DNA from 2 places in the Lysinibacillus sp. genome. Region 2 is predicted to be linked to the other one. Evidence: a T-box and tRNA genes for the amino acid it is inferred to sense, from the RefSeq annotation. Region 2 holds a T-box; the other holds one or more tRNA genes.

Region 1 (16,815 bases), on a different contig from region 2:
ATCAGGTGCCTCAGTACTCTGAACAGGATATGCAAACGATGCTTAATGCATACGACACAACATCTAATCCCCTTCATTAAAAAACAGTCCATGGTGTAATTCTCACCATGGACTGTCTTTTTAATTATAGAACTTTCCCTAAAAATGCCTTCGTACGTTCGTTTTGCGGATTGCCGAACAATTCATCCGGAGAGCCTTCTTCTACGATAAAGCCTCCATCCATAAAGACAACTCGATCGCCCACTTCACGAGCAAACCCCATTTCATGGGTAACGACAACCATTGTCATCCCTTCAGCAGCTAGATTTTTCATTACATCTAGCACCTCTTTTACCATTTCTGGATCGAGTGCGGAAGTAGGCTCGTCAAATAGAATGGCTTTGGGCTTCATTGCTAAGGCACGTGCAATGGCTACACGCTGCTGCTGACCACCTGAAAGCTGCTCAGGATAATTATAAGCCTTGCTGTCGAGTCCAACCTTTTTCAATAGCTCATGTCCAAGTGCTTCAGCATCTGGACGACTCATTTTACGAATTTGCATAGGTGCCATCGTTACATTATCGAGAACTGTCATATGAGGGAATAAGTTAAATTGTTGAAACACCATGCCAACTTCAGCTCGAATTTCATTGATATTCGTTTTAGGATCATTTATTTTTACGTTTTCAATATAAATAGCACCATCTGTCACTTCTTCAAGCATATTGATGCAGCGTAAAAATGTACTTTTCCCTGAACCAGATGGTCCAATGACGCAGACAACCTGTTTCTCTTGAATTTCATAATCGATTCCTTTTAATACTTCAAGCTTGCCAAAATATTTGTGTAGGTTCTCAATTTTTATCATCTTGCTTCCCGCCCTTCTGCTTTACGAGGGACATAACTATTGCTAAAACGTTTCTCGATAAATGCGACAATCTTCGTTACACCATATGTTAAAACTAAGTATAGTAATGCAGCAACGATGTACGGTTCCCAGAAGCGGAAACTTGCACCTGCTACTACTTTACTAGCATATAAAATATCTGGTGCTGCAATAACTGTTACTAATGATGAATCTTTTAATAATGCAATGAATTCATTCCCTAACGGTGGAATCATGCGTCTAAATGCTTGCGGTAAAATGACCTTTCGCATCGCCTGGTTATGCGTTAAACCAAGAGAACGAGCTGCCTCCATTTGCCCTTTTGCAATACTTTGAATACCTGCACGGAAGATTTCCGCATTGTAAGCTGCACAGTTTAAAATTAGTGCTGTAATCCCTGAAACCATATAGCCTAAAGAATGACCAAAGATTGTTGGAATCACTGCTAAGTGTATTAACAAAATTTGCACAAGCATTGGTGTTCCACGGAATAAATCGATATATAGTTTAGATGGCCAATAAATCCATTTTTTACTCGATAATTTTCCTAGGCCCAAAAATAGACCTAATAGAATACCTCCAAAATAACCACTAAGTGTCAAAATAAGTGTTACGCCAATACCTCGTATAAACATATCTCGGTAGTTCCAGACAATGTCCCAGCGTAGGTCAAAGATGTCCATCCGAAAACCCCATTCCCCTTTAAAGTTACGAAAATTAAATGAGCCGCCAGCACAGTAGCTGTGCTAGTGGCATCACTCTACTCATTTATTACTGAAAATCCGTACCTGTAATTTCTTTTAATTTTCCGTTTTCTTTAATCTTTTTAAGACCTTCATTTAATTTATCTAATAGCTCTTTATTCCCCTTTTGAACCATAAAGCCATAGTATTCTTTTTCGAATGCATCATCTTCAATTACTTTTAGTTTTTGATCTGGATGAGCTTTAATATATTCATAAACTACTGCATTATCTCCAATAGCTGCATCAACGTTTCCATTTAACATCTCTTGAATAGCGATTGGCTGACTTTCAAAAGCCATAATATTTGTACTTGCTTCACCTTGTAACTTTTTCGCTGCCATATGACCAGTAGCATTAATTTGAACGGATACCTTTTTATCTTTTAGTTCTTCTAATGACTTAATCTTTGAATCTTCTTTAACAACGATTAGTAATTGAGATTCATAGTATGGTTCTGTAAAATCAAATGATTCTTTACGCTCTTCCGTAATTGTGATCCCAGAAGCACCGATATCTGTTTCGCCATTTTTAATTGTTTGGAAAACAGGCTCCCAACCAATATTACTCCATTCAACCTCAAAATCCATTTCATCCGCAATAGCTTGTAAAATATCGACATCAATCCCTACAATTTTCCCTGAATCGTCAACAGATTCAAAAGGTGCAAAAGTAGCCTCTGTACCTACTTTATATACTTTCTTCCCATCTCCGCCATCTTCTGAAGGTGTACTACCTGAGGATGCATCATCTTTTGTTCCGCAACCTGCAAGTGCTAATGTTAAAGCTGCTATCATCATCAATAACATCCATCCTGTTTTTTTCATTGTTTTTCCCCCTGTTTCGATAATATTCCGAAATGCGTATTATTTTTCGCAATTCGGAAATGTTAGACTATTAGGTCAATTATATTAACATTATAGTAATTAGACAACAACTTTTCACATAAAACTAAATATTTTTTCATATAAATTTATATTAAATGCATATAATTAGATAAAACATGTATAAATAACAAGAAATCAAACCTAAAACTAATATATATACAATATAAACGATGCCAATTTTCGATAAATTTTGGCAAAAAAAAAGAATCCCCTCAGAAAGGATTCTTTTTTTGACTATGACTAGTCCACGTACAGTATGTTCACTAAAAAATAATTTGGAGTTGTTGCTTTTTTGAAGGTTTGAAAGGAACAAATAGGGGAATAATGCCAACTAGGACAGTATTCCCTTACTTTTTCCTCTCTATCTCCACTAAGCAGGCTGCTAAACTACTTATTAGGAGACGAGCTATAACAAGTATATCTATAATCAGTAAAATGGCGCCCTCGGAGGGAATCGAACCCCCAGTGCAAGAACCGGAATCTTACGTGTTATCCATTACACCACGAGGGCAAAAGCACAAAAAAAAAGTACTCACTCTAGGCTTACGAAAAGCATGATGTAGATAATCCTCATTTTTGAAGCATACCTGCAAAATAGTGTCCTGTACTTTAAACTTATAACCTTAACTATTATACAAACGTATCTCACAAAATACAACCATAGAATGCAAAAACAATATATTTTTTTTAATTTCACTTTAGCAGGGTTAATATTTGACCTTCCCTGACTATAATGTGTATGATAAGGATACAGCTGAAATAACAATGGAAATTTCAGCAAAGGTATTCGAATTTAGTTTTTTAAGGAGGATTTAACATGAATTTAATTCCTACAGTTATTGAACAAACAAGTCGTGGTGAACGTGCATACGATATTTACTCACGTCTGCTTAAAGACCGTATTATCCTTTTAGGAAGTGCTATTGATGACAATGTAGCTAACTCTATTGTCGCACAGCTTCTTTTCCTACAAGCAGAAGATCCAGATAAAGATATCTCTCTTTACATCAATTCACCAGGTGGATCAATTACGGCTGGTATGGCTATCTACGACACAATGCAAATTATTAAGCCACAGGTTCAAACAATTTGTATTGGTATGGCTGCGTCAATGGGAGCATTCTTACTTGCTGCTGGGGAACCTGGTAAACGTTTTGCATTACCAAATGCAGAAGTCATGATTCACCAACCACTAGGTGGTGCACAAGGTCAAGCGACGGAAATTGAAATTGCTGCTAAACGTATTTTATTCTTACGTGAAAAATTAAACGGCATTTTATCTGAACGCACTGGTCAACCACTTGAAGTCATTGCAAGAGACACAGATCGTGATAACTTCATGACTGCTGAGCGAGCTAAAGAATACGGTTTAATCGACCATATTATGCATCGTAGCGATAATAAATAAAAAACAGAAGGCATCACAGATTTGCTCTGTGATGCCTTTATTGTGTTGAAAAATAAATTTTTTTGTGAAAGGTGATAATGTTCTCCCTACTCATTTTAAGCGTTACTCCTAGAGGATCAACGTCACAAATGAGATAAGGAGCGAACGTAATGAGTGAAGCGGCTCATCGGACGCCTCTGGGGAAAGGACGCGGGCGGAACGGAACATTTATTCAACAACATGAAGGCACCACAGAATTGCTCTGTGGTGCCTTTATGTTCGATAATATTACAAATGTTTAATCTTCTTTTTCGATAAGTGTTGCCAATGCTGTAACCGCTTGCTCGGCATCGTTGCCTTCACTGCTTAAAGTAACTTCGGTACCTTTAGCGACAGCTAGACTCATGACACCCATAATGGATTTCGCATTTACTTTTTTCTCATCTTTTTCTAGAAAGATATCAGCACTAAAACGATTTGCTTCTTGCACAAATAGTGCTGCTTGTCTAGCTTGTAGTCCTAATTTTAATTTGACCTGGACTCTTCTCTCAATCATTCTCAAAACTCCCCTTCACTACCGTTCATCTATTAGTTTTATCTTACCTTACTTACTAGCAAAAGAACAATAAGCGATTACGCATGACATTCATACCTGAAAAGTATGAAAACTTAACCACCTATTTTTTCACCGCGTCTTAATGCTTCCGCAATTTCGTCAATTTTTCTTAATCGATGGTTAACGCCTGATTTACTAACCGTTCCACTGGAAACCATTTCACCAAGCTCTTTTAACGTAACATCTTGGTATTCTACACGTAGACGTGCTATTTCACGAAGCTTCTCTGGCAGTTGATCAAGGCCAATCGAATTTTCAATAAATCGAATATTCTCCACTTGCCGTAATGCAGCACCTATGGTCTTATTTAAATTGGCTGTTTCACAGTTTACAATACGGTTGACACTATTGCGCATATCTCGCAATATCCGAACATCTTCAAACTTCATCATAGCCTGGTGGGCACCAACAATATTAAGGAAATCTGAAATTTTTTCTGCTTCCTTTAAATACGTCACAAAACCTTTTTTCCGTTCAATTGTTTTAGCATTGAGCTCAAATTCATTCATTAAATCCATTAATGCTTCACCATGCTCTTTATATAAAGAATATATCTCTAAATGATAGGCTGATGTTTCTGGATTATTGACAGAACCTCCTGCTAAAAATGCACCTCTTAAATACGCTCTTTTTTGTCCACTCTTTTTAATGAGCTCTCTCGAGATTGTATGATTAAATTGAAAGTCGTCTGAGATGATTTCTAAATCAATTAACAGCTCACGTGCACCTTCTCTTACACGGCATATATACACATTATTTTTTTTAAGTCGCATTTTCTTGCGAACTAGTAATTCCACATTGTATGGATATAACTTTTTCATAATCGTATATAATCTTCTAGCTATTGCAGCGTTTTCAGTTTGCACGTCTAAGCTTAGTTGTTTATTTGCAAAGGATAATGAACCATTCATACGAATTAGGGCAGAAACTTCTGCTTTCATACAATGATTGTCCGCTTCTATTTGCGTCAGTTCTTTTTTCGTTTCAGAAGCAAAAGACATATCACGCCCCCCTTTCAATCATATTTCTATGTATATGTTATCTTACCATATACAATAAACGTATTATGTTTCTATAATCGGTCTATTTACCTTTTGATGGTAAATATCAGCGTAATCTACTAGCCATTCTGCAACATTTGCAGCATTATGTCGAACAGTTCCATCCTGCCTAATAGTCGCAATGTCACGTTTAATTACCTCTAAACCCATACTTTCAAGCTTTGCCACATCAAATGTTACTGGTTCAGCTCTTTCTTCTTTATACAGTTCTTTTACTGGAATTGGCAGTTCTTCATCATTTACTAAAATAGAATCAATAAAATCGTTGCCAACATGCTTATGTATGGCTGCTACATGATCGCCTGCTGTATAAGAAATGGTTTCACCTTTTTGCGTCATTAAATTACAAACATATATTTTTCTTCCTTTTGCTTTCACTACAGCTTCACCAATCTCCTTCACAAGCAAATTGGGAATGATACTTGTATACAAGCTTCCAGGACCGATTAAAATATAGTCTGCACGATGTATGGCACGAATAGCTTCTGGTAACGGTTGCACATTTTCAGGTACTAAAAAAACGCGATTAATGCGCTTTGTTGCTGTTGGTATTTTGGATTCTCCTTCGATAATTGAACCATCCTCTAGCACAGCATGTAGGTTTATTTTTTTATTTGCAGCTGGTATAACGCGACCATGAACTTTTAAAACCTTTCCCATTTCACTTATAGCATGGCTGAAATCGCCTGTAATATCAGTAAGAGCTGTAAGCATTAAGTTTCCCAAAGAATGTCCTCGTAAATCCTCTGATGCTGAAAAACGGTACTGAAACATTTGCTCAACAAGTGGCTCAATATCTGATAATGCTGCAATGACATTGCGAACATCACCAGGTGGTGGAATATCGTAGTCATCACGTAAACGGCCAGAAGAACCACCATCATCTGCCACTGTTACAATAGCAGTAATATCAAATGGATGATGCTTAAGCCCGCGCAGTAACGTAGAAAGTCCTGTGCCACCACCTATTACCACAAGCTTTGTTTGCTTTTTCCCCATTCACTCATTCCTTTCTACGATTAATATCACGATGCGTAATAACCGTATTTTCCTTGCCTGCAAAATAGGCACCAAAAAATTCTGCTAACGTCACTGAGCGATGCTGCCCCCCAGTACAACCGAAAGCAATGACAAGTTGAGATTTACCTTCTTGTCGATAAAGAGGAATCATAAAGTCTAATAAATCCGTTAGTTTTTGGATGAGTATTTGTGTATCTTCCAAAGCTAAAACATAAGAGGATACCTCTGTTTGAAGACCCGTTTTAGGACGCAGTTCCTCCACATAATATGGATTTTTAAGAAAACGCACATCGAATACTAAATCAGCATCAATGGGCATACCATGCTTAAAGCCAAAGGACATGATGTTAACAGTAAAAATAGTATCCGCATCACTAGCAAATTCTTTGACAATTCTTTCGCGCAGTTGCTTTGGCTTCATGTTAGATGTGTTATAAACGAAATTAGCACGGCCTTTTACTTCAGATAAGAGTGCACGTTCATGTTTGATTCCATCTAATGGTAAACCATTTACTGCTAATGGATGGGCACGCCTTGTTTCTTTATAGCGTCTGACTAATGTGGCATCGTCTGCATCTAAAAATAAAATACGAGCTACAATATCGCCTTCTTTTAGTATATGGTCTAATGCGCCAATTAGAGCATCAAAAAAATCGCCACCACGCATATCCATTACCGCCGCGATACGCGTACTATTTTTACCAGAATCTCTTAGCAGAGTTAAAAAAGTTGTAAGTAACGCAGGTGGTAAATTATCAATACAGTAATACCCTAAATCCTCAAAGCTTTGAATAGCCACGGTCTTTCCAGCTCCAGACATTCCTGTAATAATAACCAATTCATGTGTACTTTGTTGGCTTTCAACCACCACTGTCATGCAACTCCTTTATTGTTCTTTTGATATTTGTATTTTCTGATGAAGTAATTCAAAATTCGTTGTATAGTCAAACGTGCCATATTGAATACCTGTTTGTGAAACGGCAAATTGTAAATTAGTTCGATCTCCTTCAGCCATTGGCAAATGTGCTAAATCCTCAACTGGGTGCCATGCAAGCTTGCCTTCTCTCGTTTCTTCAAATGGTATACCTTCTACATCCTTTGCAACAAATGTATAGAGCATCCATTCGTCCACAACATCATTGTTTTCTTTAATGATCATTGTATAAACACCCTTTAAATGAACATTCAAAGGTGTAACATTTGTCTCTTCTTGAAACTCACGGACAGCAGCCTCAAAGATAGACTCACCGCTCTCCATTTTGCCTCCTGGAGCAACATACCAGCCTCGTCTTGGTTTCTGAAGTAATAATACTTTACCGTCTTTTACGGCAATTAAATTTGCAATTCTTTGCATAGGCACACCTCTAATCACTTTTGCATTCTACTCTCCATTATAGCAAGACCTTGCAAGATTTGTCCTCATTTACAACTCTCTAGCAAAGACAATTAACAATTTAGTTTTATTCAAGCATTGTGAATTATTTGTGGGCATAACTTACGCTTTTTATAAATTAAATATCCTTACTGGAATGATCGTCATTCCGCTAGATGACGCTTAAGAGGTGTTCTCTTCATTTAGTAAAACAATGTAAATAACATCATGATCAATACAAATAAAAAAGTAGGTTGCTCCCACCTATTGAGGCGGAAACAACCTACTAACAAAATAAAAGGGGGATTGCTAATTACATGTTTAATCATACACCTTTTATATGTCATTCAAGTTACAGCAATATTAAAACCACATTAAAATTGTATTTTTTTCCTTAAAAGCCATGTTAGGCATTAATTTTTTCTAATAGTTCTTCTACATAATGCTGTACAGCTTGTGCAGCAATACTACCATCACCTGTTGCTGTGACAATTTGACGAAGTGATTTTTCACGAACATCTCCAGCAGCAAAAATACCTGGGATTGTTGTTTCCATATTGTCATTTGTCAAAATATAACCAGCATCATTTAAAATACCTAATGATTCAAATGGTTTAGTTAAAGGTAACATTCCAATGTATACAAAGACACCATCTGTTGCAAATTCAGATTCTGTACCATCAACAGTTGATTGTAGTGTTACACTACCAACTTTACCATTAGCCTCATTAATTTCTTTTACAGTTGCATTCCAAATGAAATCAATTTTGTCGTTAGCAAAAGCACGATCTTGCAGAATTTTTTGAGCACGTAATTTATCGCGACGGTGGACAATTGTGACTTTATCAGCAAAGCGAGTCAGATAAACACCCTCTTCAACAGCTGAATCTCCTCCACCTACAACGACTAGATTTTTTTGTTTAAAGAATGCCCCATCACATACTGCACAGTAGCTGACGCCACGGCCGCCAAGTTCTTTTTCACCTGGCACACCCATTTTTTTATACTCTGCTCCTGTTGTAATGATAATGGCACGTGTTTTATATTCTTTTGCACCTGATTTAATGGTTTTATATTCTTCACCATCAATGATTTCTGTTACATCACCGTAGGCATATTCAGCACCAAATTTTTTAGCGTGCTCAAACATTTTTGTAGAAAGCTCTGGCCCTAAAATTGTATCAAAACCTGGGTAATTTTCTACTTCTTCTGTGTTAGCCATTTGCCCACCAGGAATACCACGTTCAATCATTAATGTTGATAAATTTGCACGAGATGTATAGACAGCAGCAGTCATCCCTGCAGGACCTGCACCAATGATTACTACATCATAAATTTTTTCTTCCGACATAAATACTTCCCCCTAAACAAAATACTTTTTATCTTCATTAAGTGTAACGTCACCTATTGAAGAAGATAAAGCCCTTGGCGGATAGGACGGTTATAAAACGCAATGTCGCCAAGGAATATTGGTGATAACGTTAGTATGTTCATCGTATGTGAAAGTATAAAGTTATTCAACTATGTTGCTCACACGCTAATTATGACTATCAGGTAAAAATGTTAAGATTTCATCAATATACTTCGTTAAAGTGGAAACAGAAACCCCATATTGTTGAGCTATTTCTTTTTTTGTTACTTTGAGCATCTGTGAAGATTTAAACAAATAGTCATTTGCTCCCGCAATCGCTGCAGGATTAGTAAAACGATAATTTTGTACTAAAGCTTGTTCACAAAGTACAAACCACATCTGAAACATTGGAACAATCAGTGATGATAGCTTTCCATACTGTTCTAATAAAATTTCTGACACATGGACTGCACGTAAAAAGCTTGCTTCTACTTTATTTTTCTTATCAAATTCATGACCCAGTGCGTAAGCCAAAAATAACTTCTCGAATGAGCCTAATTGTTCAATATTGACCCATTTCGGATGGGCGATAATTTCTTGCTTATGGGCAGTTCCTTTCAATAAAAACAACCCAAAAATACGTTCACTTGTATAAGAACTTTCTAATTTTTCAACAATAAAATCACGATCATGCTCCAAGGCATCCAGAGCAAATTCATTCTCCTGTTGGCGCCATGGCTCAAAGCCTTCTTTGTCTGGATCTAGCTCTAGAAGCTGATCCCAAGCACTTTTCGAAATCTCCACATGATCTGAGAAATATGCAGCATGGGATAACCAAAAGTAAAAACCTGCATCTCCAACATAGCCTCTCTTTTGCATACTGCGTAACCACTTATAGGCTAATTCGTATTGCCCTATTAAGGCTAATGTCGCTCCAAGCTTATAACGATGCTCCCATGTATAAGGCTGAATTTTAACAAGCACATTTAATAGCGCTTGTAAGTCTTCTTCATTCTTTTCATAATACGCAATCACCGTTAAATTACATAGCGCATGTAAGTTGCCCTTATTTTCACGTAGCACTGTATGTAAGAGAGCTTTTGCTTGTTCTTCTTCTCCAACATAAAAATAAGCGAGCGCTAAATTATTATAGGCAGACCAAAATGCTGGGCGATCTTCAATTAAATCTTCTAAAATATTAATAGCTTCTGGGAAATCTCCCTTTTCCATACAACGACGAGCCTGCTCCTGGCGATATAAATCCTCACCTGAGCCTTCAAGTTCTTCTAAATCGTCCTGCTCAAAAGCGACGAATTCTAATATTTCTGCTGCCTCATCCGCATAAGCACCTTCTGGCTCTAACTTTAAGTATTCTTCCGCAAAGCGTTTAGCATCATGCATTATGCCTACACACCCAGATACCTCTGCCATATAAAATATGATTTCAGGATTATCTGGATCAATTTGATAAGCATGACGAAGCAGATCATACGCTTCCTCAAAACGTTGACCCTCTAACTCTACTATGGCTAGCTGCAAGTTAATCATTGGATCATCAGGACTTAAATCTACCGCACGCTGTAAATATTTATAAGCCTTATTCATTTGACCACTGTTCATAGCTTGAATTGATTTTTTATAATAATAGTCGCCTGTTGGAATGAACGACACTATATTCGATTGAGTCTCATTTTGACGTTTCTTTTCCAATATATTTCCTCCGAAACAAGAAATAAGGAACGTATTTCACGTTCCTTTACACAGTAATCTCTATTATACCATACAATCAATAATATGCTGTTATTTCTCCTCGTGACGTTTTTCCAACACATGTAGTACATCATAAATACTTATCTTTTGTTCTTGCAGTAAAACGAGAAGGTGATACAGCAGATCAGCTGCCTCCCATTTTACTTCCTCAGCATCTCGGTTTTTAGCCCCTATGACAACCTCCGTCGCTTCTTCTCCAACCTTTTTACAGATTTTATCAATACCCTTATCAAATAAATATGTAGTATATGCTCCCTCTGGCATTTCCTGCTCACGCTTTTCAATCACACGTGCAAGTTTAGAGATAATGTCCACGGAGCCTACCTTATCATATTGTTGAATAACCTCCGTAAAGCAAGAAGTTGTACCGTTATGACAGGCTGGTCCAGCTGGTAGAACTTCCACCACTAAGGCATCTTGATCACAGTCTGCTTTTATGGATACTACTTGTTGCGTATGACCACTTGTAGCCCCTTTATGCCAAAGCTCTTGGCGCGAACGAGAATAAAACCAAGTTTCTCCTGATTGAATTGTTTTAGCCAATGACTCTTGATTCATATAAGCTACCGTTAGCACTTCTTTTGTATTGGCATCTTGTACAACAGCTGTAACAAGACCTCGCTCATCGAATTGGATGTTCTCTATCATCTTATTGCCACTCCTTTTTCACGTAGGTATTCTTTTACTTGTGCTACGCTTGTTTCCTTGTAATGGAAGATCGAAGCTGCCAGTGCAGCATCTGCATCTACCTCTTGTGCTAATACTTCGTAAAAATGCTCGGCATGTCCTGCTCCACCACTAGCAATAACCGGGACTGTTACTGCCTCTCGTACCGCTTTTGTTAAAGCTAAATCAAAACCGGACTTTTCTCCATCTTGATTCATGCTTGTTAATAAAATTTCACCTGCTCCTAAACGTACAGCTTCCTTTGCCCAATCAATAGCCGACCAAGCTGTTTTGTTACGCCCACCATGTGTATAAACCATCCACGTGCCGTCCACTTCACTATAGCGAGCATCAATTGCTACTACGATACATTGTGCACCAAAGAAATCGGAGCCTTCTTGGATAAGGGCTGGTCGCTCCAAAGCAGAAGTATTGATTGATACTTTATCAGCACCCGCACGTAAAATACGTTTCATATCATCCAATGTACGAATACCACCACCTACTGTAAAAGGAATGGCAAGTGTAGCAGCTGTTTGACGAACAACGTCTACCATCGTTTGGCGACCTTCATGTGAAGCAGAAATATCTAGAAAGACAAGCTCATCTGCCCCTTGTTCATCATAGAACTGCGCAAGCTCTACTGGATCACCTGCATCACGAATAGATTCAAATTGTATGCCCTTTACAACCCGACCTTCCTTCACATCAAGACATGGGATAATACGTTTCGTTAGCATACTTTCACACCTTTCAGCCATTGCTCTAATAAATAAATACCTAGTTCCCCTGACTTTTCAGGGTGAAATTGCATGCCTGTCACGGAACCATTTGTCACAATACCTGGCACTTTCATGCCATAATAATCTGCATAGGCAACAAGCTCTGATTCCTCTATATTTTTTGCATAATAGGAATGAACAAAATAAACATGCTTCGCTGCTATTTCATTGTTCAACCATGCCGGCTGATTCGTTAATATCAGCTCATTCCACCCCATATGTGGCACCCGGTATAGCTGGTCTTCTGTCATACCGGTAAAGCGGGTAATACACCCTTTAAAAAATCCTAACCCTTTTGTTGGCGTTACTTCATCACTTTGCTCAAATAATAATTGCATGCCTAGACAAATTCCCAATAAGGGGCGATTTTCGCTATACGCCTTTTGTAAATAACAATCTAGCTTTGTTTCTGCTAATCGCTTTCTAGCATCAGGGAATGCGCCAACTCCTGGTAATAAAAGCGCATCTGTCGTATCTAGCATCTTTTCATCAGCAGACACAACAACCTCACAACCTAGTCGCTTTAATGCCTGTTCTACACTAAATAAATTACCCATACCATAATCAATCACGCCTATTTTCACGTTAACAGCCCCTTAGTCGATGGTACACCTTTAACACGTGGATCAATTTCTACTGCAACATCAATAGCACGTGCTAGTGCTTTGAAAATTGCCTCAATAATATGATGTGTATTGTTTCCATAAGGTACTATGACGTGAACATTCATACGTGCTTCTAGCGCAAATTTCCATAAAAATTCATGCACTAACTCTGTATCAAACGTCCCTACTTTTTCTTTTAATGGTGGCACTCGATACTCTAAATGTGGTCGATTGGAGCAATCTACTACAACCTGTGCTAGTGCGTCATCCATCGGCACAAATGCTGTACCATAGCGTTTAATACCTTTTTTATCACCAAGTGCTTCACGAATAGCTTGGCCTAAGACAATACCAAGATCTTCTGTTGTATGATGATCGTCGATGTAAGTATCACCATTCGCTTGGATAGTTCCATTAAATAGTCCATGCTTGATAAATAAATCTAACATATGGTCCATAAATCCAACACCTGTTTGAATAGTTGCTTGGCCTTCACCATCTAAATCAATTGCTACTGTAATTTGCGTTTCATTTGTGGTACGTTCTACTTTTGCATATCGTTTCTTTTCTACCATTGTCCTATTCCTTCTCCCATCCGCGTGATTCCACTGCACGCGCATGACCCTCTAAGCCTTCCATACGCGCTAGACGTGCAATTTTCGGTGCATTTTCTTCCCATGTTTTTCCGCTATAATAAACAATACTTGATTTTTTCACAAAATCATCAACACTTAAGCCACTTGCAAAACGAGCCGTGCTATTGGTTGGTAGCACATGATTTGTCCCTGCAAAGTAATCTCCAACAGGCTCTGAGCTGTATCGGCCAATAAATATACCACCCGCATGTCTTACTTGCTCAGCAATAACTTCTGCATTTTCTGTAAGAATTTCTAAATGCTCAGGTGCTAACGTGTTAATCGCTTCCACTGCATCTGCTAAAGTGTCAGCAACATAAATTGCTCCGAATTTTTCTATGGAAGCCCGTGCCACTTCTTGACGTGGTAAAGTCTTCAATTGCTTGTCTACTTCCTCAGCAACCTTTTTCGCTAGTTGTTCCGAAGTCGTTACGAGGATGGCACAAGCTAATACATCATGCTCTGCCTGTGATAAAAGATCAGCAGCAATTTCATCAGGGTAGGCTGTGTCGTCAGCCAACACCGCAATTTCACTAGGTCCCGCAATCATATCAATCGCTACCTCACCAAACACCTCCCGTTTGGCCAGAGCTACGAAAATATTGCCAGGGCCTGTAATTTTATCGACTGGAGCAATTGTTTCTGTACCGTATGCAAGTGCAGCAATCGCTTGTGCTCCACCAACTTTATAGATTTCATTTATGCCTAAAAGATGAGCTGCTACAAGTACACCTGCTGGTAATTTCCCGCTCTGATTAGCAGGAGAAGTAATGACAATACGCTGCACGCCAGCAACCTGAGCCGGAATCACATTCATTAATACCGATGATGGATATGCTGCAGTACCACCTGGAACATACAACCCTACTGCATCCAAAGCAGTCACTCGTTGTCCTAACCAAGAACCATCTCCCAACTCCATATGGTAGCCTGTACGTATTTGTTGTTCATGGTATAATCGAATATTTTCAGCAGCCTCTGCTAAATCGCTATACAGTTGTTGATCAAGAGCATTTACAGCTTCTGCAATTTCCTTCTCTGTAACACGCAAGCTTTCAGGAGCATAGCCATCCCATTTTTCAGTATAGAATCGTATCGCTGCATCTCCCTGTTTCTTCACCTCAGATAAGACTTGTCTCACAACATTTAGCTGTTCCTCATTTCCTCCTTCAAGTGGCCTTTTTAAAGAAATACCTTTTGCAAGCTTTATTATTTTCATCGAATTAAACCCCTTTAGTCCCTTATATGTAACTAAATTTGATTATTTTTGTGCTCATTCACACATTTTTTCAATCGCTTGACAAGATCCATAATACGCTCACCCTTCATACGATAACTTACAGGGTTTGCTATTAATCGTGAAGAAACGGCAGTAATAAATTCGTACTCTACTAAACCATTTTCTTTTAGTGTACGCCCAGTAGAAACAATATCGACAATACGATCCGCTAAACCAATCATCGGTGCTAATTCAATAGATCCATTAAGTTCGATAATTTCTACTTGCTCTCCAATTCCCTTATAATATTTCATAGCGATATTCGGATATTTCGTAGCAATTCGAGGTGCAATTTCATTCATTGATGTATTTGGCAAACCTGCAGATGCGATATAGCAATTACTAATTTTTAAATCGAGTAATTCATGAACCTCACGCTGCTGTTCTAACAAAACATCCTTTCCAGCAATCCCAATATCAGCAACACCATGTTCAACATAGACAGGAACGTCCATTGGCTTTGATAAAATAAAGCGAATTTTTTCCTCTGGTATTTCAATCATTAATTTACGTGACATTTCTACTTCTGCTGGTAAATTAAAACCTGCCTCTAATAGCATTCGATAGGCCTCTTCAAAGATTCGCCCTTTTGGCATTGCAATCGTTAATTCATTCACTGCCAATTTCCTCCTGTCCTACAACCACCACTTCTGTAAAGTAAGCTAAATAGGCTGCTTCATCTACTAGGCTGCTACGTAACTGTAAAGTAGCCAATTTCCCTGCTGCTCGCAATGCTTTGACCTTTAACAATGCTGCCTCGAATTGTTCTTCCTCAAAGAGCACAACGGTTGCTTCCTGTTGTTTCTCTGACTCCCCATTTAACGTTTCTAATAATCGGTCAACTCGAATGCTAAAACCTGTCGCACCAACCTTTGAACCAAATACCCCTAGCAAGCCATCATAACGGCCACCATTCCCTAACGGAAAACCGCTCCCTACCGCAAATACTTCAAAAAGCATGCCAGTGTAATAGCTCATATGACTCGAAAGTGTGAAATCAAAAGTAACATGTTCAGCTAAGTCAGCCATTTCTAGTAGCTGAGCAAGCTGCTGCATATACTCTAACGCATCATTTTTACGTACATATTTTTCAATATCCCGAATATCCCTTACATTCATTGCTTCTTCTATAAACTGGAGGAGAGCATCGGTTTTAGCTTTTGGCAAATCAAATGACTCCACCGCTTCTTCAAACCCTACATAATTCCGTTGGACAAGCAAAGCTCTTAGTATTGCTTGTTGCTCGTTACTCTCTGTGTAATCTTGTAAAATGCAATGAAGGATGCCTGCATGACCAATTGTCACTTTAAATTCCTCTAATTTAAAATGCTTCAATAGCTCCATTGCTGTAACAATGACTTCTGCATCAGCAAATACGGATTGATCACCTATTAACTCAATCCCCATCTGGTCGAACTCTGCTGGTCTTCCTCCCTCAGCTTCTTGAGCACGAAAAACACTTGCGAAATACGCAAGGCGTAGTGGAATCATTTCTTTCAATAATTTCGATGTTGCTACTCGAGCAATAGGCGTTGTCATATCTGGTCGCAATACTAGTGTGTTCCCCTGACTATCCACCAATTTAAATAAATGAGCATCCGCTATCGCTGAAGCTTTCCCGACCGTATCGAAATATTCCACAGCAGGTGTTTTAATAAACTCATAACCCCTTTTATATAAAAAGTCTCTGCCTGCATGTCTAACGGCTTCAACCTTCTCATAGATTTGCGGGAATGTATCACGCATTCCAAGTGGTTTTTCAAACATTTTTAATGAA
Region 2 (16,162 bases):
TAAGCCTTGACTATCTTTCCATTCTAAAAATTCATCATATGTTAATTGCTTATCTAAAATAGAGCCGTCTTCACGGATTTCGATGACACGGTTCGCAATTGTTTGGATGAACTGATGGTCATGAGATGTGAAAATCATAGCGCCTTTGAAACGAATTAAGCCTTCATTTAAAGCTTGAATTGATTCAAGGTCAAGGTGGTTCGTTGGTTCATCTAGTAAAATAACGTTTGCTGTCGCAAGCATCATTTTTGATAGCATACAACGTACTTTTTCTCCCCCTGATAAAACAGAAGGGGATTTTTTTACTTCCTCGCCTGAGAATAGCATGCGTCCTAAGAAACCACGTAGGAAGCTTTCTGTTTCATCATCAGGTGAGTATTGACGTAGCCATTCAACTAATGATTTCTCAGAACCCTCGAAGTACTTATCATGATCGTTTTCGAAGTAGCTTTGAGATGTTGTGACACCCCATTTAAATGTACCAGCATCCGCTTCTCTTTCTTCCATTAAAATATCAAGAAGGGCTGTTTTTGCCATAGGGCTACCAAGTAAAACGATTTTATCTTCTTTGTTCATAGAAAAACGAATATCTTTAAATAACGTTTCGCCATCTTGAGTAGCTGTAAGGCCATCGACTGTTAAAACATCATTACCGATTTCACGGCCAATTTGGAAGTTGATGAATGGATATTTACGGCTTGATGGCTTAATATCATCTAGCTCGATTTTATCCAGCATTTTTTTACGAGATGTCGCTTGCTTCGATTTAGAAGCATTCGCAGAGAATCGTGCGATAAACGCCTGTAATTCTTTAATTTTTTCTTCTTTTTTAGCATTTTGGTCTTGTGCCATTTTTTGTGCTAATTGAGAAGATTCATACCAGAAATCATAGTTACCCACATATAATTGGATTTTAGAGAAGTCCAAGTCCGCAATATGTGTACATACTTTGTTTAAGAAGTGACGGTCATGGGATACAACAATAACTGTGTTCTCAAAGTTAATTAGGAATTCTTCTAACCATTGAATAGCCTTTAAGTCAAGGTGGTTGGTAGGCTCATCGAGTAAAAGAACATCAGGCTGACCGAATAATGCCTGTGCAAGTAATACTTTGACTTTGTCAGAGCCTTCAAGGTCACCCATCAGCATGTAGTGAAGGTCATCTGAAATACCTAAACCGTTTAATAATGTAGCTGCTTCTGAGTCAGCTTCCCAACCGTTTAGCTCTGCAAATTCACCTTCTAGCTCTGCTGCACGCATGCCATCTTCATCTGAGAAGTCTTCCTTAGCATAGATCGCGTCTTTTTCTGTTTTTACATCATAAAGGCGCTTATTCCCCATAATAACAGTATCAAGTACTGTATGCTCATCGTATTCAAAGTGGTTTTGCTTTAGGACGGATAAACGTTCGTCCTTGCCCATTGATACGTGACCTTCCTGTGCTTCAATTTCACCAGAAAGAATTTTTAAGAATGTTGATTTACCAGCACCGTTTGCTCCAATTAAACCGTAGCAATTTCCTGGTGTGAATTTTATATTTACGTCTTCAAATAGTTTACGATCGCCATAGCGAAGACCTACATTACTAACTTGAATCATGCAAGTTCCTCCTTTTTTCACAATGGCTCTAGTATATCATGAAATATGTTCCATAGTCTATAAACATTATTAAATCAAGGTTTTGCGTTCTTTCAACCTATTTTGTTAAACATAAATTGAATAAAGATACAATTAAAAAGTTTTTCTTGATGTAACTTTCTGCAAAGTTGAGACGTCTATATTGTTGTACGATTAACTATTCTTGAAAAAGAATAGAGAAATGACGTCATTTACCATGGGGATTTTGGTTGCTTCTTCACAAAGATATCGACTAAAATAATGCTGACTGTTATCAGGTGAACTTAGGTTTCTAATCACCACATGTGTATGTACATAACCCCGTTTGGAATGCCAGCTGATCGTTCCCTTCGATCATTCATACTATTTTTATGCGATTACTACAATTGTCCAATTGGTTGACAAAAAGCATCCAATCCTCATTAATCATTGTATTCATTGATATTAGTAAATCAATTCACATAGAAAAGTTCCGTAGATTAGGTGTGTTTTAATGTACGGTTAAGAGGCTTACATTTGTAGGCAAATGTAGAAATTAGGACATTCAGCTCTTTCAAGAGGTGGAAATGATGATAAAATAAACATGTTTATGGAAAAATTAACTATTGGAGGTACTTTATGGGTAAGGGCTTATTATGGACAGCCACTTGTGTAATAGTAGTTTTACTAGGGTTTGGAAGCTACTATTTTATTAAAGAAATAACAAACTCTATGGCATACAATAAATTAGTGGATGAGTATAAAAAGCCAGAACCAATAAACAATATAGAGGCAGACTATGATGTGATCGTTATTGGTGGAGAACCTGAGGGGGTAGCAGCTGCAGTAGCTGCGGCTCGCAATGGTGCGAAAACATTATTGGTAGAAAAACGACAAGAGCTTGGTGGTTTATTTACATACGGAATGCTGAATTTCCTCGATATCCCTCGTGATGGCCACAATAACTCGATCAGTAAAGGTATTTTCAAAGAGTGGCATGAGCTTGTCAAAGGGAATGACGCTTTTGGCATTGTCGGTGCGAAGGCAGCCTTTAAAAAACTAATTGATGAAGAGCCAAATTTAACCTTATCAGTGCAAACCGAGGTATTGAAAGCGAATGTGAATCAACAGCAAGTAACCTCAGTCGAATTAAAAAATGCGTACGGTACATATGTTGTGACGGGGAAATCTTTTATAGATGCCACACAGGATGCTGATTTTGCTGCAATGTCGAATGTTCCTTTCTTTGTAGGTGGAGAGGATATTGGCATAAAGGATAAACGCATGGCTGTGACTTTAATGCTGCATTTAAAAAATGTAGATTGGGATGAAGTGAAAAAAGCAGCGAAGTCTGACGTATTTGGCGGAGCCAACTTAAATCATACGGTTATGTGGGGCTTCACAAAGCTACATGATGAATACAAGCCTATACAAGAGGGCACGAGATTAAGAGGGTTAAATTTAGCGCGCGTCGATGATGAATATTTTATTAATGCCTTACAAATCTTTGGCATTGATGGCTTGAATGACAACTCCAAACAAGCGGCCATTGCGGCAGGTAAGAAAGAAACGTTACACATTCTCAAATATTTACAGGAAAATTTCCCTGGATTTGAAAAAGCGGAAATTGTCAGCTATCCAGAAGAGCTGTATGTGAGAGAAACAAGACATATTTGGGCCGAATATCAATTACCAATGGCAGATCTTTGGAAAAATAGTGATCAGTGGGATAGTATTGGAATTGCTTCATACCCAGTGGATGTGCAAGCACAGACACCTCATGACTATGGCTACGTCATTGCTGCACCAAAGCAGTATGCCATTCCTTTCCGTTCATTAGTACCGAAGGATATTGATGGCTTGCTAGTGGTTGGACGCTCAGCCGGTTATTCGTCACTGGCAGCTGGTAGTGCGCGTATTGTGCCTACCGGAATGGTAACAGGTGAAGCGGCTGGTACTGCGGCTGCACTAGCTTTGAAAGAGAATATCAGCTTTAGAGACATGAGCAAGGATAAAAAGCTTATTGCCTCTTTAAGAAAGCAGCTCGAAAAACAGGGAGCTTATGTTGATTCATTTTCTGTTGAGTATCCGTATCAAGGAAAATGGTATGATGAAGCCATTCAAACACTCATTAATTACGGTCTTGTAGTAGGTGGCTACGAAAATGATTTAAAAGTCGATAGTAAGGCAACAAAAATTAAGTTTGCTAAAATGCTAAAAGAGAGTATGCTCCGTGCTGGTGGAGAGAGTGCCACAGCTAAGAAGGATCAGCTCGAAATTGTCATTAATAAAGTTTATAATAATGGTGATGAAGCCATTATGAGAGATGAAATGGCACAATATTTGGCTGACGTTCTTTTAGGCAAATCCGATGCTACTAGCTGGGATACGTTGATTGAAAAAGGAATCGTCACGGAAAAAGTGGCGAAGAAAGTCAAAGAGAATAAGAATTTAAAATTAAAAGAGATGTACGCCATCATGGCCGATGTCATTCACTATGTAGAAAAAGAACGTTCCTCCTGATGAGGAGCGTTTTTTCAAAAGGAAAATGAAAATCATATTGACGCCAACTAGAAAGTCCTGTAATATATGTCAAAATCATAAAAAAATTCGATGAAAAAGAGAGTAGTTGATGGGACAGCTGGCAAGCGAGTTAGGGATGGTGTGAGCCTAATACAGAAACCATGAATGAAGCGCACTTTGGAGAAGATTCTCGAACTAGTAGTAGAGAATAGCGGGGCGTCACCTCGTTAACAACGGAAAGTGGTCATAACAATGGCAACTAGAGTGGTACCACGGGATTACTATGCTCTCGTCTCTAATTTATAGAGACGGGGGCTTTTTTATTTGAACAGGAGGATGGGAAAATGAATAAACAAATTGCTAATAGTATTGCAGAAGTTTTTAATCAACAGTTATCGGTGGATGAGATTGAACATTTATTAGAAAAACCAAGAACTTTAGAGCTTGGGGATGTGGCATTTCCGTGCTTTACGTTAGCTAAAACATGGAAGAGATCACCGCAAAGTATTGCCGCGGATATAGCGAATCAGTTAAAAAGTGATGACATCCAGCGTGTGGAGGCTGTGGGTGGCTATGTCAATATTTTTTTGAATCAACAGCAAGTGACGCAGCATGTGTTAAGCAATATCCTGCACGAGAAACACTTATATGGCACCAATCAAACTGCCATGGGACGCGTCGTGTTAGATTTTTCATCGCCCAATATTGCGAAGCCTTTCTCCATGGGACATTTACGTTCAACGGTCATCGGCAATGCATTAGCTAATATTGCTACGAAAAATGGCTATCAAGCGATTCGTATCAATCATCTAGGTGACTGGGGCACCCAATTTGGTAAACTCATCGTGGCGTATCATTATTGGGGTGACAAACAGGCCATTACAGCATCACCGATTGAGGAGTTATTAAAGATTTATGTGAAGTTTCATGAAAAAGCAGAGCAAGATCCAACACTAAACGAACAGGCACGTGCAGCCTTTAAAGCGTTAGAAGACGGCGATGAAGAGGCACTCGCATTATGGCAGTGGTTCAGAGATGTCTCCTTAGTAGAGTTTCAGACAATCTATCAGCTACTCGGCATTGATTTTGATGCCTTTACGGGAGAGGCCTTTTACAATGATAAAATGACAGCCGTTGTGACAGAGCTAAAAGATAAAGAACTCTTAGTAGAATCAGACGGGGCATATGTAGTTGAGTTAGACAATATGCCACCGTGCTTAATTACAAAAACGGATGGAGCTACGCTTTATGCAACGCGTGACTTAGCTGCAGCCTTCTATCGTCAACAGCACTACCAGCCAGAAAAGATTTTCTACGTGGTCGGTAATGAGCAATCACTACACTTTAAGCAACTATTTCGAGTCATCGACAAAATGGGCTATGCTTGGGCAAACCGTCTACACCACGTACCATTTGGGATGATGCTTAAGGATGGTAAAAAAATGTCTACACGTAAAGGCAAAGTGGTGTTGCTTGCTGATGTGCTCAAAGAGGCTATTGCAACGGCCAAGCACAATATTGAAGAAAAGAACCCTCATTTACCAAATAAAGAACAAGTAGCACAGCAAGTAGGGGTAGGTGCGGTCATTTTCAATGATTTAAAATATCATCGCCAAAATGATATTGAATTCTCAATCGAACAAATGATGAATTTTGAAGGAGAAACAGGGCCATATGTGCAATACACCTACGCACGTCTGTGTTCCATTTTAGAAAAAGTCGAGGTACCATCACATGACGTGACTCTCGAAGCATTAGGTGAGCAGGCTTGGCCGATTATTTTATTATTAGAACAATTTCCTAACGTGGTGGTCACAGCTTTTGAACAGGCAGATCCGTCGCTAATAGCAAAGTTCGCGTTACAGCTTGCACGTTTATTGAATAAATATTATGCACAACATAAAATATTAGCCGATGATGCACAACAAACATCACGTATAGCACTATGTTATTGTGTCGCAATCATCTTAAAAGAATCACTCACTTTATTGGGCATCGAGTCACCTGCAAATATGTGAGGTAGCACGATCATAGATTGTCTTGTCAAAGTCGCAGTAGAGAGGATATTGAACAAATGGTGAAAAAACAATGGACCGTTTCGCTCATACTGGTGGTAGTAAGTATATTTTTAATTGCGCTCAATATGAGACCAGCAGTAACAGCAATCGGACCACTATTTAACGTATTAGCATCAGCCTTGCATGTCTCCAATACGAGCATCAGTTTACTAACTTCAATTCCCGTTTTTTGTATGGGATTATTTGCTCCACTTGCTGTACCTCTTCAACGAAAGCTTGGGACGAAATCGTCTATCACACTGTTAGGCGTTATCCTTGTTGTAGCGAATGGATTGCGTTTTTTTAAAGAAAGCTATCAATTACTAGTGATCACCAGTTTTATGGCAGGTTTGGCTATCGCTATAATTGGTCCGATATTAAATGCGTATATTAAGAAAAAATTTCCGCAGCGTTTTACGGCAGTGATTGGTATCTATTCATTTGGCATTGGGGTAGGGGCTACCTTAAGTGCAGCGTTAACTGTTGCTTTTTATCATGCTTTTGCTAATAGTTGGACCATTGCACTTGGGCTATGGGTCCTACTAGCTATTGTCGCAGTTGTCTTTTGGTTATTGGCCATTCCAACAGAGCAGCCAGAGTTTGGGCAAAACTTGGAAACGTCTGAACAGAGTCGGAATCCGTGGACATCTAGACGTGCCTGGGTGATTTTACTGTACTTTGGTTTACAAACGTCGCTGTTTTTCTCCATCATGTCTTGGCTCACACCTCTTCTGCAGGATAAAGGCTCGACACTAGAGGCAGCTAGTACCATGCTCACATGTATGTCAATTGTGCAAATGATTGGAAATATGGCTGTGCCAGTATTCATGGAAAAATGGCCAAATCGAATGGCTTGGATTCGAGCATTAGGCTTAGTAGGCGTCATTGGATTTACACTATTGTGGCTCACATCAGGGACCCTTTTATGGTTAGCTGTTTTATTGATTGGCATAGTCTTAAGTGGTCTATTTCCGATTGGCTTGTTGTTACCACTTGATGAGGCTCAAAACGATCAAGAGGCCAATAGCTGGTCCTCGATGGTGCTATCAGGTGGCTTTATGCTGAGTGCCATAATCCCAATCATGATTGGGGTTGGCTATGACATAACAGGCAACCATATGTGGACATATGTCATCTTTCTTGTGTTGATGGTAGGCATTATAGCAACGACAGAACTGTTAAAAAAATAAGAGGATATGCGTTAACGGTAAACCGTTCAGTTCAGTGGTAAAAAAGTTCAAAATAACATTGGATATTGCGACATATTTTACAATGAAATTATCACTACAATTAACATAGTAATTAGCATTGATTTTGACATAAAAAAGGACTTAGTTCACTTAATGAACTAAGTCCTTTTAAATTACATCGGCTATTTATAATGGAAAATAAGCCTCTGTTTGTTGAACAAGACGTTTTGTTTACCCTTCAACGATTGCAAGATACTTTTTGATTTCTCCCTCAGATTCAATAATTAAAATATCTTCTCTTTCTTTTGTAGAAAAAATCTTTGCACCAACAGGAAGTTTATTTGACATTTCATCTTTAAAATTCGTACCAGTATCATTTTTTGTTTTAATTTCACTGACTTGAACATCTTTTGTTAAAGATAATTTTTCTACCCAATCAATATTAGCCTTATAAATTACGCCCTTATATTGAAAGATATCAGCATTAGAATCCAAAGTTAATACTTCTTCGGCGTCGATACTATCATTCGTCACTGTTGTAGTTCCCCCTTGAATATTACAGCCTGTAATCATAAATAATGCTAATACAATTAAACCGTAGAAATATTTTTTTGATTTCATTTTAATCACCTCTATTACATAGACTTGAATTATCTGGAAAAGTTACAAATATTCCATAACACCAGTGAAATACAGGTGTCATTTGAAATTAAATAGTAACTGGACATTCATTCATCATTTATAGATAATATACTCCCAAGAATACACCTTAGAAGCCAAACAAAGTCGTTGTACAGGTGTTTCATCTTTTCCATTCGTTTTAAAATGCAGACAGAAGTTATAAAAATAGCCTGCTAATTACAATGAAATTAGCAGGCTATTTCTTTTTTTTTTGAAAATTATTTTCCGATTCAGTTATCCTCCAATTCTCACAACAAATGTTATGTTTCATAAAAAATAATAGGTAGAATGAAATAAATAGAGACAAGTTGCTGCATTTTTCTAATATTGATTTTTAAATAATAATATTATGTAAACTTGAAACATCACCATTCCTTGATTATGATAGACAATAGAGAATGATGAAAAGAAAGTTTTGGTGAAAGTATGTATAAAAAAGTGCTCGTGTTAGGAGCGACAGCTTTACTCATCACAGGCTGTGATAGTCAAATAGGAGCAGGCTGGTTTCAAAGTAAAAAGGCAGAAGTCCACAAAGAGAGATCGATTGTCGAGCAAGAAGAAAGAATTATTCCAGAAGTAAAAGTTATCGGAGAGCATGGTGTTGGGGCAGGCATTATAATTAAACAACAGGATGATCATCTGTTCATTTTAACGAGTGGAGCACTTGTCGCATCCAAACCAACGGCTCTTATCCAGTTCGGTCAAAATAAGTTAGTGGCAGCAGATGTTCATTTCATGTCAACAGCACATAATATGGCCCTTTTACAAGTTTCGTATCAAGCAAATGTCCAAGTGCCCAAAATCTATGAAGGGGAACTTAATCAGCTAGCAGTTTATGTCAATGGCATGCCCTATACCATTCAGAAATACCAAGATAAAGTAGCGGCTTATTATATTCAAGCAGAAGAAGCCCTACCTTTAGGAAGCCCTGTTATGGAGGCAAACAACGGGGCTATTGTTGGACTTTATTTTAATCGTCAGCAACAAGGTGAGTCCCAACCATACATACTGCCAATAAAGGAAGTCCAGTCCTTTGTGGAGGAGTGGATTGAAGATGGCATGACACCTAGTGTTCGTTTATCCCAATCTAAAAACCTATATCCTTATATTGAACAGGGTGATAAGGAAGCAGTACAGCAAGCTATCGACCAATATGGCGAAAATATCTTTGCCTATAATACGGATGAAATTAAGCTATTTTTAGATACGTTCCATAAGTATTTAAAGGGGGCAGTGGCCATTCAGGATGCAAGTGTCATGGAACCAATCGTTGGATCAGAAGATTTACAGGAAACCCTTACAAGTATGGTTGCCTATTATGCCTCCAAACAGGCGAAGATCCATTTCTCTGATACGAGCATACAGGATATTCAAGTGGAAGAATCCCATCTCCTTGTGAGAGCCAAAACGGAATATATACTAACGAATGCTGCTGGGCAGGAAGCGCTTGCCCACTCCATCATGCTGTATGAATTAGAAAAAAATGACCAGGGCGAGTACAAGCTACTTCGTCTAACAACCGAGGAGTGAATTGTACATGGAGCAAGCAAGACAAATGCTACAGCATCATTTTGGCTATGACGCCTTTCGTCAAGGACAAGCCCAAATTATTGAACAAACATTACAAGGGCAATCAAGCCTATGCGTAATGCCAACAGGTGGAGGGAAGTCCATTTGCTATCAAATTCCTGCCTTAATGCTAGAGGGCTTAACCATTGTTATTTCGCCGCTTATTTCCTTGATGCAAGATCAGGTCGAGGCGTTACGTGCGGCGAACATTCCTGCTGCTTATATTAATAGTACATTGACAGCACAGGAAGTAGATGAAACGATGCAACTAGCTAGTGCTGGGTATTTAAAACTTCTATATATTGCACCGGAGCGACTAGAAAGTACTACGTTTCTTCAAGCCCTGTCTTCATTAACTGTACCCCTAATCGCTGTAGATGAGGCTCATTGTATTTCCCAATGGGGTCATGATTTTCGACCAAGCTATCGATCTATTCAAAAGCTCTTTACTTTGTGGCCGCAAAAACCAACTGTTTTAGCGTTGACTGCCACGGCAACGCCAGCAGTCTGTGAGGATATTCGTCAATTATTATCGATTGACGAGCAGGCAACGGTTATCACAGGCTTTGCTCGTGATAATTTGGCTCTCACGGTGTTAATTGGAGAAAATAAGGAACGTTATATTAAAAATTACTTAATGAAAAATAAACAGGAAGTAGGTATTATTTACGCTGCTACTCGAAAAGCAGTAGATGCGATTTATGATATGTTAAGTCGCTCCGGGGAAGCAGTTGCCAAATATCATGCGGGCTTATCAGAGGATTTGCGAATGGCAGAGCAGGAGCGATTTTTAAAGGATGAGGCACGTATTATGGTAGCCACCAATGCTTTTGGCATGGGGATTGATAAAAGTAATGTGCGCTTTGTCTTGCATTATCAAATGCCTCGCAATATGGAGAGCTATTATCAAGAAGCGGGTCGAGCTGGGCGAGATGGTCTACCAAGTGCCTGTCTCTTACTTTACGCCTCTGGCGACGTCCAAACACAGCGTTTTTTAATTGAACAAACACAGGATGAAGCACGTATCACTCAGGAGTTAGCAAAGCTCCAAACAATGGTCGACTATTGCCATACAGAGGGTTGTTTACAAAATGCCATTTTATCGTATTTTGGTGAGGAACAGGAAGAGCCTTGTGGACGCTGCAGTAATTGTAATGATGGACGCGCTGTGACAGATGTGACCGAGGATGCGCAGAAGGTGCTCGCTTGTGTCGTGCGTATGGGACAAAAATTCGGTAAGACGATGGTTGCCCAAGTGTTAATTGGCTCTAAAAATCAAAAAATCGCTGAATTTGGTTTTGCTCGATTATCGACCTACGGCATTTTAAAAGGACAGTATTCCTCTAAGGATGTCTCCAACTTTATTGAGTTTTTAATTGCAGAAGGTTTATTGGCCGTGAAGCATGGGACATTCCCAACCATTTATGTATCAGCAGAGGGCAAGGAAGTACTACTTGGCAATCGTCAGGTTATGCGTAAGGAAGCTGTCACAGTGAAGAAGCTTGTGGACAATGATCCATTATTTGAACATTTACGGGTGTTACGAAAAGAGATTGCGGATGAAGAAAAGGTACCACCATTTGTTGTATTCTCCGATAAAACATTGCGTGATCTATGTGATAAAAGACCAGCTGTACTGGAGGATTTACGACAGGTAAGCGGTATTGGTGAGGTGAAATTTGACAAATACGGTAAGCGCTTTTTTGAGGCTCTGCAATCGTTTGTAGAAGCCTCATCATAAGAATTTACAGCTGTTTTCGTACAAAAGGTGTCTCCAACATGTGAGACACCTTTTATTATTGCTTATTTTTCCCAATGTTTTGTAATGAATTCATCTCGGCCAGAAATGGCACGATCTTGCTGATAGTGTTCTGCCTCTTTTTTATAATAGTCTTGGTGATAATCTTCTGCTGGATAGAAGCGTTCAGCATCGAGAATTTTGGTTACAATAGGTTTATCAAAGCGCCCACTGTTGGCAAGCTTTTCTTTGGAAGCCAAAGCGAATTGCTTTTGCTCATCTGTATAGGTAAAGATGGCTGTTGTATAGGATTCTCCACGATCATGGAACTGGCCAAAAGCATCTGTTGGGTCAATTTGCATCCAATAAATCTCAAGAAGCTGTTCATAACTAAAAATAGTAGGATCGAATTCAATTTCGACTACTTCCAAATGACCTGAAGTCCCTTTCTTGACATCTTCATAGGTTGGATTTTCTAAATGGCCGCCCATGTAGCCAGAAGTGACTTTATGTATACCGTCCCACTCGACGAATGGCTTCACCATGCACCAAAAACATCCGCCAGCAAATGTAGCTTTTTCTATCATATTGCATCATCCTTTCTTTTGTGAAATTATTATAGCATTGTTTTGCTCCAAACTGGGTAAATGGGTGTAAAATAACGAGTAGATAGAAAAACATGGAATCGATACTGTCAAAATGAAACTTTCTAGCTAATCAATCGTTACATTAACTATATCAAAATAGAGGAGTTAGTTGTTATGGAAGAGCAAGATTATACGAGACGCTCACAACGTCCGAAAAAACGGAGACTACGTAAAGGGAGAGCTTTTTTTACATTAATACTACTCTGTATCATTGTCATCGCAGGTTACTCTATTATGCAATATCGTAGTGGGCTTGAACTGGCTAATGATACGAATGTAGCGCAGGAAGACTTTTCTGGTGATACGATCAAAGGGGATATCGAGAACTACTTGATTTTAGGTGTCGATACACGAGGTGAGGAAAAATCACGTACAGATACGATGATGGTATTATCGTGGAATAAAGCAAATAATGATTTAAAACTCGTATCCTTTATGCGGGATATTTATGCTGATATCCCAGGCTATCAATCCTACAAGTTGAATACAGCTTACTATTTAGATGGCGTCCAACTATTGAAGGATACATTGACGAATATGTTTGGCTTGCCGATTCATCATTATGCATTAATTGATTTTAAGAACTTTGAATCATTAGTTGATATTTTGGCGCCGAATGGTGTGGAAATGGAAGTAGAAAAGGATATGTCTGAGAATATTGGGGTAGAGTTAAAGCAAGGTGTCCATCGCCTAAATGGACAAGAGCTACTAGGCTATGCTCGTTTCCGCCATGATGCTGAAGGTGACTTCGGTCGTGTCGCACGTCAGCAAAAAGTCATTGAAGCTTTAAAAAATGAGCTATTAACACCTAAAAATGTTTTACATTTACCAAAATTTGTAGGAGCAGCTCAAGGGTATGTGACAACAGACTATTCATCAGCTGAGGAAATGCAACAAGTGCTTAAATTGCTATCTAAGGGCAAAGTAAACATTGAAAAAGCTACGATTCCTATTGAAGGAAGCTATCAATTCCAAAACTTTAGCCATGCGGGTGATTCTATTGTCATCGATGTAGAGCAAAATAAAGCCTTTTTAAGTGAATTTCTTGGCATTTCACTGGAGTGATATTTCGCAAAAACCAACATTATCCTGTAATATAAAGGTAGAGATTTGGATTGGGGTGGATATATGGAAAAAGACAGACCAAAAGAGCGTTCAAACCTGCTAGCAACCAAGTTTATACGTTTTTTAGGTGGTAGAAACCTATTATTTACACTAGTTATTTTATTATTAGTTGCATGTGTTATTTTTATGTTTAATCAAGTTTCCTTTATCTTTACCCCGCTACAAGTATTATTTGAAGTAGTGATTTTACCAGGGGTACTAGCCGTCATTGGCTACTATTTATTGCGGCCATTACTGGCGTTACTCGTTAGATGGCGCATCCCAAGAATTTGGGGTATTTTACTACTCTATATAGCGGTAATTGGTGTGATAACACTTCTTGTTGTGTTGGTTTATCCGTTTTTACGCGATCAATTTACCAATTTAGCACAGGAATTCCCTGAATACTTCATGACATTCACACAAAATATTGTTGGATTCCTAAATAATTCTCGTTTTAATGAGTATTTAGCGACACTTAATTTTGATTACAATGAAGTGGTGAAAAATTTCACAACCGATATGGTGAAAACGGTGAGGGAAACAGCTGCCAATGTAGCGCAAGGTGTTGCTACTGGTATTACGGGCTTCCTATCAACATTAACAGGCATTGTCCTATCCCTTGTGACAGTACCGTTTATTTTATTTTACCTACTTAAAGAGGGCGAAAAATTACCGAAATTTATGCTGAAAGTGTGCCCACCACGTATGCGTAAAGAAGTCACTGAAATTTTCCATGACATGGATAAGCAAATTAGTTCTTACATACAAGGACAAATTTTAGTATCCATGTGTATCGGGGCCATGGTAACGATTGGCTTTTTAATTATTGGAATGAAGTATGCGTTATTACTCGGCTTCCTAGCCATGATTACTAGTGTAGTGCCTTATTTAGGTCCTGTCATTGCCATCACGCCAGCCGTTATTATCGCGCTTGTTACTTCGCCATTTATGCTAGTTAAGCTAGCAATTGTTTGGACAATCGTTCAGTTAATCGAGGGGAAATTCATTTCGCCACAAATTATGGGGAAATCATTAAGTATCCACCCGATTACAATTATCTTTGTATTATTAACAGCAGGCTCGTTATTTGGTGTTCCTGGTGTCATTTTAGGGATTCCCGGCTATGCGATCTTTAAAGTGTTAGTCACACATCTATTTAAGCTCTTTAAACAACGCTATAACCGTTACGAAGATGATGTCCATCAAAAATATGATATCTAATCAGCACACAGCTATTGCCATATGGCAGTAGCTGTTTTTTGATGAAAGGGATATTGATATGCTATCCTTTTATTAGATTCACCAAAGGATGGGGGAAAAGGAATGACATACATACCGATCAATTTCAAAGAAAAATTGGCTAAATTTCAGGAGCATTGGTCTCCAAAAGTTATTGCGGAAATGAATGATTATCAATTTAAACTAGCGAAAGTACAAGGGGATTTTGTTTGGCATAAGCATGAGGATACGGATGAGGTATTTATCGTCATTGAAGGGAGTTTAATAATCGAGTTTCGAGATGGTCATGTGCAGTTAAATGAAGGTGAAATGTTTGTGGTCCCACGTAATGTTGAACATAAACCGTATGCAGCTTCCGAATGCAAAATTTTGCTTGTAGAACCGATTGGCGTAGTAAATACTGGCGAGGAACAATCGGCGCTAACCGCTGAAAATGACGTGTGGATTTAATAACCTTGATTTTCATGATAAAACCCTTCCAACATGATGTTAGAAGGGTCTTTTATTTTCACTATATCTAGCTTTTTGCCAGTAATTTTACTTGTGCTAAGCGATCTACAGCTTCTTGAAGAAGTTCCTTAGGCTGTACTAAAGCTAAACGTAAATAGCCTTGTCCAGCAGTACCAAACACGGTCCCTGGAACAGTCACAACGCCAACTTGTTCAATTAATTGGAAGGCTAGCTCCGTACAGTCGATATCGTACGGATATTTCGCCCATACAAACATCCCACCATCTGAAGGTGCCGCATCCCAACCTAATGCTTGTAAGCCATTCATTAATGTCTTATGGCGTTCAGAGAAAGTGGCACGTAAGCTTTCCGTGATTTCCTCTGCGTTGTCCAGCGCTACAACGGCTGCATCTTGAATCGGCTCAAAAATACCAAAATCTAAATTGGATTTTAATTGTTTGATAATGGCGATCATTTCTGCATTTCCAGCGATGTAAGCAATACGTGTCCCTGCAAGGCTAAAGCTCTTCGATAATGAATTAATTTCCATGCCGACTTCTTTTGCACCTGGTGTAGCAAGGAAGCTAGTAGGACCATCACCTGTAAAATAAAACTCTGAATACGCCGCATCATGTAGAACGATAATATTATACTTTTTAGCAAAGGCAACCACTTTTTCAAAATACGCTAAAGAGGGCATTGCGGGTACAGGATTTCCTGGTAAGTTTAAAATCAATAGCTTGGCCTTCTGAGCAATGTCTTCAGGTACAGCGTCTAAGTCAGGTAGATAATTGTTATCAGCTGTTTGAGGCATATAATAAGGTGTTGCGCCCGCTAAGTGAATCCCTGCGTCATAGGCAACATAGGCAGGGTTAGTAGATAAAACGATGTCACCTGGATCACAAAAGGCAACTGGTAAATGAACTAAGCCTTCTTGAGAGCCAATTGTTTGAATGATTTCTGTAGCTGGATCTAAGTCAACGTTGCTACGACGTTTATAGTAGCGACTTACTGCTTCATAAAAACGTTGTGTACCTGTCAGTGTATAACCGTAAGACTCTGCTAAACCTGCTCGATAAGAAAGGTGCTCACGTATTTTATCATGTGGGGGAAGATCAGGACTCCCTAAGCTTAAATCAATTAACGTCATGCCCTTTGCTTGTTGTTCTCTAGCAAAATTTTTCAAATCTCCGAAAATTGCTGGTGTAAATAATGACATTTTTTTAGATGGTACGATTTTCAAAACTAGTACACTCCTTATTGTTGTATAAAGTGAAACGTCAATCGTAGGAGATGTCTTATCTCCCAATCGATTGGTTATGTTCACGAATCGGGCTTTTACAGGCCGTTGATCTTACTATGACC

What was found. The T-box of region 2 lies ahead of argS (arginine--tRNA ligase). A T-box ahead of a tRNA ligase gene usually reads a tRNA of that ligase, here a tRNA-Arg.
Region 1: it has a tRNA-Arg gene. The T-box ahead of argS (arginine--tRNA ligase) is inferred to sense a tRNA for this amino acid. The anticodon was not compared.

Annotation. Positions count from the first base shown of each region.
Region 1 covers NZ_DAMDAY010000012.1:9,553-26,367, forward strand. The annotation lists gene RT445_RS04830 (spore coat protein) at 1-80, shown strand, start outside; gene RT445_RS04835 (amino acid ABC transporter ATP-binding protein) at 125-847, opposite strand; gene RT445_RS04840 (amino acid ABC transporter permease) at 844-1,548, opposite strand; gene RT445_RS04845 (basic amino acid ABC transporter substrate-binding protein) at 1,637-2,434, opposite strand; tRNA gene RT445_RS04850 (tRNA-Arg) at 2,931-3,005, opposite strand; gene clpP (ATP-dependent Clp endopeptidase proteolytic subunit ClpP) at 3,312-3,902, shown strand; gene RT445_RS04860 (hypothetical protein) at 4,052-4,183, shown strand; gene RT445_RS04865 (HPr family phosphocarrier protein) at 4,180-4,437, opposite strand; gene whiA (DNA-binding protein WhiA) at 4,551-5,498, opposite strand; gene RT445_RS04875 (gluconeogenesis factor YvcK family protein) at 5,562-6,557, opposite strand; gene rapZ (RNase adapter RapZ) at 6,562-7,455, opposite strand; gene RT445_RS04885 (NUDIX hydrolase) at 7,465-7,932, opposite strand; gene trxB (thioredoxin-disulfide reductase) at 8,357-9,301, opposite strand; gene RT445_RS04895 (tetratricopeptide repeat protein) at 9,488-11,011, opposite strand; gene hisIE (bifunctional phosphoribosyl-AMP cyclohydrolase/phosphoribosyl-ATP diphosphatase HisIE) at 11,102-11,719, opposite strand; gene hisF (imidazole glycerol phosphate synthase subunit HisF) at 11,716-12,477, opposite strand; gene hisH (imidazole glycerol phosphate synthase subunit HisH) at 12,471-13,103, opposite strand; gene hisB (imidazoleglycerol-phosphate dehydratase HisB) at 13,100-13,699, opposite strand; gene hisD (histidinol dehydrogenase) at 13,704-14,978, opposite strand; gene hisG (ATP phosphoribosyltransferase) at 15,011-15,655, opposite strand; gene RT445_RS04930 (ATP phosphoribosyltransferase regulatory subunit) at 15,648-16,815, opposite strand, start outside.
Region 2 covers NZ_DAMDAY010000071.1:1,119-17,280, reverse strand. The annotation lists gene RT445_RS14845 (ABC-F family ATP-binding cassette domain-containing protein) at 1-1,599, opposite strand, end outside; gene RT445_RS14840 (FAD-dependent oxidoreductase) at 2,236-4,119, shown strand; T-box leader at 4,201-4,419, shown strand; gene argS (arginine--tRNA ligase) at 4,464-6,137, shown strand; gene RT445_RS14830 (MFS transporter) at 6,194-7,366, shown strand; gene RT445_RS14825 (hypothetical protein) at 7,598-7,987, opposite strand; gene RT445_RS14820 (TcaA NTF2-like domain-containing protein) at 8,474-9,577, shown strand; gene recQ (DNA helicase RecQ) at 9,585-11,357, shown strand; gene msrA (peptide-methionine (S)-S-oxide reductase MsrA) at 11,420-11,941, opposite strand; gene RT445_RS14805 (LCP family protein) at 12,116-13,066, shown strand; gene RT445_RS14800 (AI-2E family transporter) at 13,130-14,329, shown strand; gene RT445_RS14795 (cupin domain-containing protein) at 14,432-14,797, shown strand; gene RT445_RS14790 (aminotransferase class I/II-fold pyridoxal phosphate-dependent enzyme) at 14,865-16,040, opposite strand.